DNA from 3 places in the Colwellia sp. MB3u-8 genome. Region 1 is predicted to be linked to each of the others. Evidence: predicted binding sites of a transcription regulator. Region 1 holds the regulator's gene; each other region holds the start of a gene.
The links. The regulator sigma-54, encoded in region 1, starts transcription at its own class of promoters, with help from an activator protein. The targets are predictions, from matches to a motif close to GTTGGCACGNNNNTNGNNT.
Positions count from the first base shown of each region.

Region 2: the regulator sigma-54 is predicted to act here: its motif matches at 2,126-2,144, upstream of H4J54_RS17365 (PEP-CTERM sorting domain-containing protein).
Region 3: the regulator sigma-54 is predicted to act here: its motif matches at 2,175-2,193, upstream of cynS (cyanase).

Region 1 covers NZ_JACGVA010000068.1:266,556-270,849, reverse strand. The annotation lists gene lptC (LPS export ABC transporter periplasmic protein LptC) at 1-378, shown strand, start outside; gene lptA (lipopolysaccharide transport periplasmic protein LptA) at 344-889, shown strand; gene lptB (LPS export ABC transporter ATP-binding protein) at 890-1,621, shown strand; gene H4J54_RS13630 (RNA polymerase factor sigma-54) at 1,673-3,181, shown strand; gene hpf (ribosome hibernation promoting factor) at 3,218-3,505, shown strand; gene ptsN (PTS IIA-like nitrogen regulatory protein PtsN) at 3,535-3,993, shown strand; gene rapZ (RNase adapter RapZ) at 4,000-4,294, shown strand, end outside.
Region 2 covers NZ_JACGVA010000073.1:104,273-108,566, forward strand. The annotation lists gene H4J54_RS19730 (ThiF family adenylyltransferase) at 1-674, shown strand, start outside; gene H4J54_RS17360 (hypothetical protein) at 712-1,269, opposite strand; gene H4J54_RS17365 (PEP-CTERM sorting domain-containing protein) at 1,361-2,071, opposite strand; gene H4J54_RS17370 (PEP-CTERM sorting domain-containing protein) at 2,416-3,156, opposite strand; partial or broken gene H4J54_RS17375 (transposase) at 3,796-4,294, shown strand, end outside.
Region 3 covers NZ_JACGVA010000058.1:333,208-337,501, forward strand. The annotation lists gene H4J54_RS06230 (sigma-54-dependent Fis family transcriptional regulator) at 130-2,001, opposite strand; gene cynS (cyanase) at 2,339-2,779, shown strand; gene H4J54_RS06240 (formate/nitrite transporter family protein) at 2,958-3,770, shown strand; gene H4J54_RS06245 (bifunctional protein-serine/threonine kinase/phosphatase) at 4,098-4,294, shown strand, end outside.

The sequences.
Region 1 (4,294 bases):
GAAGCGAAACGCATGGAACATTATGCTGAATTAGGGGTCACACACTTTGAATATCCACGCTATACCTTATACCCAAGGAACAACAAACCTACTTGGCAAATCACCGCCAATGAAGGCACCTTGTATAATAACAATCGAGTAAAATTAGCAAATCGCGTACGTTTAATCGCCACTGATAAAGAAAGTTTGATACAGGAAGTGCATGGTAAAAATTTAGAAATGGACTTAAAAACTAATATTATCAGCTCAGAGCAAACTATCTTAATATTAGGTAAAGGATTTACTATGTATGGCTCAGGATTAATTGTAGACTTAAACACAACACAGATGACATTGACCGAACATGTACAGACTATTTATAAAAAAATTAAAAAGTAACTTATATTGCCTCACGGCGTTAGCATTATTAGTGCCTGTCGCAAGTGCAGAAAAATTTGACGTAGAACAAGAGATTAAAATATCTTCTTCACGCCAAGCTGCCGATCTCAAAAATAAAATATTCAGTTATATTGATAATGTCATTATTTCTCAGGGCACACTAAGGATACATGCTGAGTTAGTACAGGTTATCACCCAAGAAAACAGTGACAGCAAAATTTATATTGCCAAAGGCTCACCGGCGACCTTTGAACAAACGCTTCAAGATGGTAGCCCAATCAATTTGCAAGCCAATGAAATCCGTTATGAGCCGAGTATGAATACCGTCGTTATTTCAGGCAATGCCCTCCTTAGCCAAGAAGGTAGTAAAGTGAGTGGCAGTAAAATCACCTATAATTTTGCCACCGAGTATGTCAACGCTGAAAGCCTAGACAATGATAAAGTTGAAACCGTATTACAGCCGAAGAACAAAATTAAATTGCCTATAAAATCAAAGGATAAGCAAGAGTAAATGTCAACTTCTACATTATCAGCAACCGGCCTTGCCAAGTCCTATAAAGGCAGAAAAGTTGTTAAAAACGTCAGTATGCACGTCTCAGCTGGACAAATAGTTGGCTTATTAGGGCCAAATGGCGCAGGTAAGACTACCTCTTTTTATATGATTGTTGGCTTGGTGAAGAACGACAGTGGCTCAATTGTCTTAAATGATGAAGATATAACCTTACTGCCAATGCACGAGCGCGCGAGAAAAGGTATTGGTTATTTACCACAAGAAGCCTCTATTTTTCGTAAGTTATCGGTCAATGACAATATCATGGCCATTTTACAAACACGTAAATCACTTAGTGACGTTGACCGACAAGAAAAACTTGAACATTTATTAGAAGAGTTCAACATAGGCCATATAAAAGATAACTTAGGCATGAGTTTATCTGGCGGTGAGCGCCGACGAGTTGAAATAGCACGGGCATTAGCCGCAGATCCTAAATTTATACTACTGGATGAACCCTTTGCCGGTGTTGACCCGATTTCGGTAGGTGATATAAAAAAAATTATCCTACACTTAAAAGATCGTGGCATAGGTATTTTAATCACAGATCACAATGTGCGAGAAACACTCGATGTTTGTGAACATGCCTACATCGTTAGTCATGGTGAACTTATCGCTGAAGGTAATTCAAAGCAAATTCTTGCAAATCAGCATGTAAGAGATGTATACCTTGGCGAACAATTCACGCTATAGTGAATGAAACCAATTGAATTAATGAATTTGAATAGGGAAAATAAAACGTAAATGCGTCCTACTCTGCAACTCCGTATCGGACAACAGTTAACGATGACCCCGCAATTGCAGCAGGCGATCAAACTGTTGCAATTATCGACTTTGGATCTTCAACTAGAGATTCAAGAAGCACTTGAAAGTAACCCTTTGCTTGAAGTTGACGAAACGCACGATAACAATTCAGAAAATACCCCTGACCATTTAGAAGCAGGATATTCGGTAACTGTAGGCGAAAACTCAGCAGCAGCATCCTCTGATGGCAGCGAAGACTCCACTCCCTCGATAGACGAAATTAGCTCCTCTGAAGGTTTAGCAAAAACAGACATCCCCGAAGAACTAAATAGCGATAGCACATGGGATGATAACTTCAGTGCCGGTGTCAGTAGTGGCGGTGTTGGCCATGCCTCAGAAGATTATACTTATCAAGGTGAAACGAAAGACTCATTACAAGACCATCTAATTTGGCAGATGGAACTAACGCCCTTTAGTGACACTGACAGAACCATTGCCATTGCCATTATTGAAGCCATAGATGAAGCAGGTTATTTAACGGTTTCAGCCGAAGAGATCTTAGAGAGTGTCGGTATTGATGGTGTAGAACTTGATGAGATTGAAGTGGTGTTAAAGCGTATTAACGTATTTGACCCCGTTGGTGTAGCCGCCCGCTCAATTCCCGAGTGCTTGCGTATTCAGCTTAATCAATTTGCTAAAGATACCCCTTGGTTAGCAGAAAGCAAAATCGCCGTCAGCGAGTATATTGATTTGCTCGGTAATCGCGATTATCGTCAATTGATGCGTAAATTACGCTTGAAAGAAGAGCAATTACGCGAAGTTATTCGCCTAATACAAAGCTTAGATCCCCGTCCAGGTGATAGCGTCATCAAAAGTGAAGAACAATATGTTATCCCAGACGTGTCTGTTGAAAAGAAAAACGGCCGCTGGACAGTAGAGCTCAATCCTGACACTGCCCCTAAACTATCGGTTAATCAGCAATACGCGGCTATGTCTCGTTCAATGAAGTCATCTACTGATAATCAATTTATTCGCTCTAACTTGCAAGAAGCAAAATGGTTTATTAAAAGCTTAGAAAGCCGTAACGAAACGCTTTTAAAGGTTTCAAATTGCATTGTGCAACGTCAACAAGGATTTTTTGAACACGGACCTGAGTCGATGCGCCCTATGGTATTGAACGATATTGCCGAAGCCGTAGATATGCATGAATCAACTATTTCTCGTGTAACCACGCAAAAATATATGCACACGCCTAGAGGAATTTTTGAACTTAAGTACTTTTTTTCGAGCCACGTAAGTACTGAAAACGGCGGCGAATGTTCATCAACGGCTATTCGAGAATTAATTAAAAAGCTAGTGGCTGCCGAAGTGCCTGCAAAGCCACTCAGCGACAGTAAAATGGCAGATATTTTAGCAGAGCAAGGTATACAAGTGGCAAGGCGTACCATTGCCAAATATCGAGAGTCACTTGCTATACCGCCATCAAATCAACGTAAAAGCCTATTGTAGGCAGTTTTATTCAGCCAATAAAGAGGATTGAAGTATATGCAAATTAATCTTACTGGACACCATGTCGATGTTACTGATTCATTACGTGATTATGTCAATGGCAAGTTTGAAAAACTAGAGCGTCATTTTGATCATATCAATAATGTACATGTAGTATTAACGGTAGAAAAACAGAATCAGATTGCTGAATCAACAGTGCACTTAAGTGGCACTGAAGTTCATGCTAAGGCACAACATAGTGACATGTATGCATCGATTGATGCATTAATTGACAAGCTAGATCGCCAAATATTGAAATATAAAGGCAAAATCAACAAACATTAGCGCCATTTCGCTACAGGTCTTAGAAGTTTATGAAGTTGCAAGACATCTTAACCCCGGACTGCACTATTTGTGCAGCACCGGGTGCCAGTAAAAAACGTATATTAGAATATTTAAGTCGCTTGGCCGCCGATAAACTCGACAGCCATGATACTTTTCAGCTCTTAGAAAGCTTAGTTAAGCGCGAAAGAATGGGCTCAACCGGCATAGGTAATGGCATTGCTATACCTCATGGCCGTCTAGAAAATGCTACGCCTACTAAACCTATTGCCGTGGTTATTACCACAGAACAAGCGATTAATTTTGACGCTATTGATCATCGTCCCGTTGATATTTTTATTGCCTTATTCGTTCCTGAAGAAGAATGCCAGAGCCACTTGAGTACGCTGCAAAGTATCGCAAAAATCTTTCGTGACAAGCAATTTTGCAAGCAAGTGCGTAAATGCAAAAGTAATCAAGAACTGTTTCAGTTAATACAACAAGCGAGTTAAACACGGATGAAATTAATTATTGTAAGTGGCCGTTCAGGATCAGGGAAAAGTGTTGCACTGCGTGTTTTAGAGGATTTAGGTTATTATTGTGTTGATAATATCCCTGTCAACTTGTTACCCGCACTGACCCATACGGTTATTAATGATTATGAAAATGTTGCCGTAAGTCTCGATGTTCGTAACCTGCCTGCCGATCCTAACGACGTACCCGAAATTATTGAATACCTGCCCAATGCAGTAGAATTGAGCATACTGTATTTAGATGCTGATGATAGTGACCTTATTCGCCGGTTCAGTGAAA
Region 2 (4,294 bases), on a different contig from region 1:
TTGCTGAACGTTGGCAAGTGGCTAAGTTGATGTACGGTAATGCCACAACGCGATTAAGTATGGAAGAAGGCTTTAACGTGCATTCAAAAATAGTGGAATTTACTCCTATTGAGCAAGATACCAGCCCGGAAAAAAACTGTAACTCAACATTTAGTAAAGATAAACTACCGGCAAAGTCTTTAGGTATAGACCCCTTAACTATTGCCCTATCCCGTTGGTCATTAAAAAGCTGGTCACGCTTTCACTTTCTTGATAAGTATTTGGCCGGTACTGTGCTGCCTAAGCTCTTATTGGACTTTTCAACCGCAATAAAAAGCTCGGCACATTTTGTGATTATTGCTGACAAAGAGCCCTCTGGGTTAGCAAGCTATTTAGAGGCAGGAGCTGCAGTACAAAAATTTTGGCTGCAAGCCACGGCATTGCAACTTGGCTTTCAACCCGAGCAGACCCCTGTTATTTTTTCTGAGTATTTACGTACGGATGTACAATTTACTGAAAATAAAAAGGCCAGAGAAAATGCTATCAAAATGGACCATTGTTTTAAAAGCTTAATAGGCGACAGTAATGCTAGTCGTGCTATATTTGCCGGCCGCCTAGGGCGATCTACACTCCCTACGAGTAGATCAGTAAGGTTAAGCTTAGAAGAGCTTAGGTATGTAAAAGATTCACAGTAACTCGATTATAGCCCCACTCGGTGTTAACAATTATTTGTTAACACCCGTTGTTGTCTGACGCTTCAATATCAGAGCGATGCAGATAAAAATGAACCACGGCATAGCATAATATAACAAAAGTGATTGCAATGAGTAGCCACTTTAATAACGTCATCAAACCTGACATTAAGGCAAGGCTTTCGATTGCGCAGGGAAATTCAAGTAGCATTAAAATAATACAAATATTCTCAATAATATCAACTAACATGATAAAAAAAGGCAGTACTCTTACGTACTGCATTTTATGATGTTTTGCATAACTTCGCGCAATAAAAAAAGTCAGTAGTAAGCTTAAGAAAAGTGAATAAAAAAGTGGGTACACCATATCAATAGTGATGAGTCCCTTAATGTATGCCAGGCGGTTTTCCACCCCATAAGATGCGATAAGCGTATCGGCCTGCATTGGCGTGTAATAAAGGTGTAAGTCTAACGGTCGACCTACCGGCAGGATTTGAGGCAATAAGTATAGTGGAAAAATCAAATAGACTAGGAAGAACAAGCATAATATTTTTTTAGTCGTGTATATTTCTTGTCTGCGGAGAAATTCTTCTAACACCCTACCACTCCTGTGCTATAAAATCGCATAAAAAGACCTCGTTTGTACGAGGTCTTTTAATACTTCATATTATTGCTTTCATCATCGATGATTAAACTTTTTTTCTCGCACTAAATGCTAATCCGATTAAGCCTAAGCCAAAAATAGCCAATGATGTAGGCTCAGGTACAGTTGTCGCACCAAATTCTTGCAATACTAGATCGACATTTTCTAAATCTGATGTTAACAAAATTGAAACATAATCTACCGCAGCAAAATTAGCGCCTGCGCCTAGCCCAGTCGCAAAGCTACTAAAAAGTATATTAGTACGCGTCAAACTAGATATTGCACCTGAAACAGTATTTGAGATACTTGTATTCGCGCCACTGTCAGAGCCAATGGTCACTAAGATTGAAAAACCTAAATCAGACTCTAACAGGTCAAAATAAAAACCATTAAGAGCACTAAAGTCGGCGGTAGGATTTCCCGGAGCAAATATTTCTGAATATGTTAGCAACAAGGTTGATTTCAATGTGGCATCATTACTAAGCGCCATAGTGCCATTATTAAAACTGGCTGCAGATGTCCTTGCGGGAGTAGGATTACCCGAAACATAAGCTAAATCATAGACAACATCACCACCTAAGGCGTTAATATTATTTCGTTGGGTCGTTGCCGTAGTAACAGTATCATTAACTTCAATAAATACATTCGGTTGAGGAGTGTAGTCAAAATCATCCAACACTATGTCCGCATAACTGTAACTCGCCATCCCTAAGGTTAGCACCAGTGTCATTAATATTTTTTTACTTAAATTTAACATTTTCATTCTCCATAATTAAAAGTTATGCAAGTTACATCCGTTGCAAGTAAGCAAATGCATTAACCACGCCAAATATAAAAAATCAATTGAACACAACCACATAGAAAATCGGCTGCTTTTCGCACCACCCAAAATGTTAATTTATTGTAAAAAAAGCTGACAACTTGTTAGCGGGATGTAAAGAAAGCTGACAGTAATGAGCCAATTAAAATATGCCTCTATCTTGATGAATTGTCATTGCGATGAAGTAACGTAGAGAAATCTTATGGATTTTAAGGTATGAAAATATTTTTAGTAAAAAAAACCTCGTTCAACGAGGTTTTTATGGGAAATAAAATCAGTAATTATGTTTTTTTTCTTGCGCCAAACGCTAGGCCGATTAGCCCTAAAGCAAATATAGCAAGGCTAGTAGGCTCTGGAACCGTACCGAACTCAGTAATCATCATATCTGCACCGGCAGTGTTTGTCGAAAGCAACACATGAACATAGTCTACAGAGGCAAAGTCTGCCCCTGAGCCTGAGACTGCATTAAAATCACTAAAACTAAGCGTAGTACGAGTTAAGCTACTAACTGACGCTGATGTTGATGAATATGCACTTTCATCAAGACTATGGCGGGCTCCAAAGTCAAAGCCGCCAGAGCCTACAATAATACTGATATCAAACCCGACATCAGAAAATATAATATCATAATAGAATGAATTTTGGTTTCCACTAGCCGTTAAATCAAGAGGCCCGCTAGGTGTACCATTAGCATTAGCGTCAGTGTAAAATAATGATAAAGTAGATAGCATTGTGACAGCATTATTCCACGTTAAAGCGTCATCACCACCAAAGTCTATACTTGTCGAGCTTGAGTCAAGTTGCCCATCGTTATAAATCAACGTGTAAATTACGTCACCACCAAGAGCATTGATATCTACTCTCTCTGTAGTCTCTGATGTAGAACCTGAATTAACCTCAATGTTTACCACAGGGCTATAACTAAAGTCATCTAGTATGATATCAGCTTGACTCGAGCCAACTAAACCTAAAGTTAAAGTTAATAATGTGGTTATTCCTAGTTTTTTTCTTAAATTAAACATATTTACTTCCTGTTAAATTAGTTTATTACAGCTGTATTTCTTGGTTATCAAGAACCGCTGCTAACAGAGTAAATGCAAACATCAAGCCAACAATAAACTACTACGCGCCAAGGCTTTACGCTTAGGCTCAAATTCGCTATGTGAAGAGGGGTATCTAAATTACGCTGAAGTCAAAATCCTTTCCGCAGCAAGCGGCGGGGAATTAGACCCGCATATATTAAATTAAATCTATTTAACAATATCTTAATATGAATCAAGGTGATAAGAATAGTGAACATGTAAAAATAGCAGACATATGTTATGCGTAGTGGAACTAAAGCGTAGTGGAACTAAAAATTTCAGGAATAAAGATAAGGGTCAATTTCGAAACAAATTACCGATACAAACTATGAATCCAGTCAGATATTTTGGCCCACCACAATCCGTAACATATTGTTTGTTAATTATAATATGTAAAATATAAAAATTAATAGCTAATAATGCAAGCAACATTGAACTCACGATTATATTGACCGCGGTAAACATAAATACAAAATTACCACTAAAAATTACTACTAATAGTCGCCGTAATTGACCCTGTAAAAAATCTGTGTAACTGCCTATCATTAATATCCATATAGGGTTTAGGATAGGCAGACGATGAATAAGAAAGCACTCGAGGCGTTTGCTAAGCAAGCCACCAAATCAATTATGAATGAAGCTGACTTAACTGTTTTACATAAATGCTAACCAAGGTCACCGTTGAAGCAACACTCAATGCTGCATTAGACAAACACCTAGGTTACGCCTGTCATTAGCAATCCAGTAAAGATAACTACCCTAATGGTTATTCATCTAAAACTATTCTTACTGCGAACGCTGTTATTGAGCAATTTTAGAGTGGTAGGGCCTTTAGCCGCCCTTTATCGCATAGTTTATTTGAACTGTTTGGCGGTGAAATTCAGACAAGATAAACCGCTGATCAATAAAGCCGTTGACCTCGCCTTAGGCATCATATTGAAGGCCATAAATAATGACTCGCTATGTGGATATCAATAACCGCAGAGGAAGGCTTAATCGCGATAGAGAAGTTGAGCAAGGCTGGGACAGTATATCGCGCTCATGGCGCAATAACTGGCAAAAATCAGCACGCTATCAC
Region 3 (4,294 bases), on a different contig from region 1:
GGTCTACATAGGATTAATTTAACGCAAAATAATCAAAACGTGGCTCTCAATCGTCAAGATAATAAAATATGGTAAATGTGTAGTCTATAGTATTCTTATAACATCAAACAGCCACTTGCTATCACCTGATTAAGGCGTAAATTCCTGACGGTTTAGGCCATATTTTTTTAGCTTTGACGCCAATGTTGTCGGTTTTAAACCTAATAGCTGAGCAGCACCCTTCTCACCATAAATTTTACCTTGGCAATGTCTTAACGCATTAGCCAAGTTGGTTTTTTCAAGTGATTTTTGTTCTTCTACTCTCATCAACTGCGGAGCAACTTTAGGGTTAAATGATTCATGATTAAATACAGATTCATTAGCCAAAAATTCGAAGTTTATTTTATTACTTTTGGCTAAGATTATCTGACGTTCAATAATATTTTCCAGTTCTCTAATATTGCCGGGCCAAGGGTATTGGATTAAATACTGCATTTGCGAAACTGACACTTGTGGTTTAGGTCGATTAAAGTTTAAACACACTTTATCAATAAAATGTGTTACTAAAAGCGGAATATCATCGCTACGCTCTCGTAATGCCGGTGAATGAATAGGAAATACATTAAGCCTAAAATATAAGTCTTCTCTAAATTTATTCTGCTGGACTAAGGTCTTTAATTTTTGATTCGTGGCTGAAATAACTCTGACATCAACATGTCTGGTTTTCGACTCTCCTACCCGCTCAAACTGCTGCTCTTGTAATACCCGTAATAATTTCCCTTGCAGTTGTAAAGGAATTTCACCGACTTCATCTAAAAAAATAGTCGCGCCATCTGCCAGTTCAAAGCGTCCAACTCGGTCTGATATTGCGCCTGAAAAAGCGCCTTTTACATGACCAAAAAATTCACTTTCAAATAAGTCTGCCGGTATTGCCGCGCAATTAACTCTAATTAATGGCCGGGCTTTTCGTTCACTGACTTCATGAATCGCTCTAGCAATTAACTCTTTACCTGTACCTGATTCGCCAGTAATGATGACATTCGCATTAGTAGCTGCCACTAATTCTATTTGATTAACCATATGCTGCACCTGCATACTCTGACCAATGATCTGGTGATGATTAAAATCTGCATTTAATTCTTCAAGCAAATACGCATTATCCATTTCAAGACGCTCTTTTAGTGTATCTACCTCTTTTAAAGCGTTTAACAATTTAGCTTGAATAGACTTTCTTTGTGTTATGTCTCGAAAAATAACTACGGCGCCGATTAATAAACCATTTTCAGTTACTGGGGTACTTTTATATTCTACCGCCACTGGCATACCACTTTTTGACCAGAACACTTCGTCATCAACACTGTGTACTTCTCCATCTTTAAAAGCAGCATAAATCGGGCATTTGTAAGCGTGGTAATGCTCGCCATTGGCATGCGAATGATGAATCACGTCATGAATACTTTTCCCGACAAGTTCTGCTTTTTTCCAGCCTAATATTTGCTCGGCCGCTGCATTTACAAAGGTGGTATTCCCGTCAACATCTACGCCATATATGCCATCACCTACCGCACTGAGTAACAATTGATTTTGTCGCTCAATTTCTTCAAATACACTTTCGTTGGCATTCCAATGGACAATACCCGCTTTATATTTAGCTTGCGCTGTTGCTTGGTGGTAACGGGCATAAGTCACTTTGGCGCTTTGACAAGAGAACAAAAGCTTATTGTCTAAAGTGCTAGCGGTAATATCTAAATATATTTTTTCATTATTAATGGTAAGAAATAGATCGTTTGTCCACGCTTCGCCCTGCGCTAATATTTGTTGAGTAAAGTGAATTAACTTATCTAAACAGCCAGTAAAAAACTGCGTTACGCTAACCTTTGTTAACGTATTATTTTCTAGCTCAACGTCGCTTTCGATAGCAAATAATACTGCAGCTTTGTGGTTTAACTGCAAAATTTTATTATTAAAAGGATCAATATATAACAGTGCGTTAGGTGCATTTAAAAATAAGTTCGCTTGCATAAAATATTCCTGATGACTTATCAACTAACCCCACCATTCAATTTCTAAGCCAAGCAATGATATTTCGTGACAAACAGCACGAAATATCGTTTATCACGAAATATCGTTGCCTTGCACAGACCAGTAAAATAATTAATATCAATAAAAATCAGTAGTTTAATTAAGTGCGAGCTATTGGCATAGTTTTCGCAATTGTTAATGTCAGTAGATAACAAGGTTAGTCGTTTAATGGTTAAATCAACGCGTAATTTAAAGTGCTTGCACTGTATTGACAATAACGCACCAAGATTAAACAGCTAACTTAATAAAATAATATTTTTAATCTTAAGGAAGTCACATGAATAAGCTCGATGTAACTGAAGCAATATTTGCAATCAAAAATGAAAAAGAACTTAGTTGGCAGAATATTGCAGACGCTGTGGGTATGTCTATCGTTTGGACAACCTCCGCCTGTTTAGGAATGAACAGTTGGCCTGAAGTTGAAGCTGATAAAATAATTGAATTTTTAGCCTTACCTAAAAACACAAAGCAAGCCTTAATGGCCTACCCAACCAAAGAGTGGGATAAGTCAGTACCACAAGACCCATTAATTTATCGTATATACGAAGTGGTAGGCGTCTATGGCGATACCCTTAAAGAGGTTATTCAAGAAAAATTTGGTGACGGCATCATGAGTGCTATCGACTTCTCTATGGAAGTAGAAAAAGAAGAAAATCCAAAAGGCGATAGAGTCATTTTAACCTTGAATGGTAAATTTTTACCCTATAAATCATGGTGATCTTATTTGGTGCACCAAGCTAATTAAAGTTGTGCAACGCTGGCAAATAAAGCCAAAAAAATCAAGTCAAAAACTACATATTCATTAAAAATCAATGCGTTACATGACTGGCATTCAACTTGCTTTGTTAGGTAAACAGTAAAATGAATTAACCTTACTATTAAATAGAGATATAACAATGGCTTATATAGAACCCAGTGAATTTGTAACCAAGATGGTGGACGCAGGTGAACAGAAAGTTTACATGTCTACCAAAGATACTCTTATACGTGCTTTTATGGCTGGCGCTATTTTAGGCCTAGCTGCGATATTTGCGATTACGGTGGCAACTAAAACAGGTAGCCCTATTTTAGGCGCCTGTCTTTTCCCTGTTGGTTTTATCATGCTTTATTTGATGAAGTTTGATCTACTCACTGGTGTATTTACACTGGTACCATTAGCCTTATTAGACAAGCGTCCTGGTGTAACCTTTGGCGGTGTAATGCGTAACTGGGGCTTGGTCTTTCTAGGTAACTTTGGCGGAGCAATGACCACAGCCTTTTTAATGTCCTTTATTTTAACCTATGGTTATTCGGCTGACGGCGGTGCTATTGCAGCTAAAGTAGCAAGTATTGGTGAAGCAAGAACCGTAGGTTACCAAGAACATGGCTTAAGCGGCTGGATCACTATATTCTTCCGTGGCATGTTATGTAATTGGATGGTATCAATGGGTGTGGTTGGTGCGATGATCTCTACTTCTGCTGGTGCTAAAATGGCCGCCATGTGGATGCCCGTAATGTTGTTCTTCTTTATGGGGTTTGAACATTCAATTGTTAACATGTTCTTATTCCCATTCTCAATGATCATGGGGGGTGACTTTACTGTTTATGATTATTTGGTATGGAACGAAATTCCAACGGTATTAGGTAACCTTGTCGGTGGCTTATTATTAGTAGGTTTACCATTATACTTTACACATGTTAAAACATCGCCAAGCAGAAAAATTGCTTAATTCATTCTTTATCAATGGTTTATTCAAAGCATAAGCTTGTATGAGTCAATTAATAAATAACGAATACCCATTTGATTAAATAAGTGAACTACTTTTTCATGAGGAAAAATGGCTAAATACAAGCCATAAAATTTAGTCTGTAATTATGCTACTTATAAATTTTATAACGCCGTATTTTTCATTGTAATCATTAAAAATGATCAGGTAATTAATCAACTTGGAATAATATCAATGTAGATAAAAGACTTCGTAATTTAGGTTACTAAGTCTTTTTATTGCTTCAAACTTTACCGATTTAAGCTAATTTTAATCCATTGGAAACAAGTAATGAGTCAAGCATTAACTGTGAGTATTGGCGGCGCGACCAATAAAGGTCGAAAAAAAATCAATCAAGACTTTCTCGGCAGCATCATTCCTAAAGAACCCATGCTTAGCAGCAAAGGGATTGTATTTGCTATGGCTGATGGTATTAGCTCAAGTAACGTCAGCCAAATTGCCAGTGAAACAGCAATATCGAGTTTTTT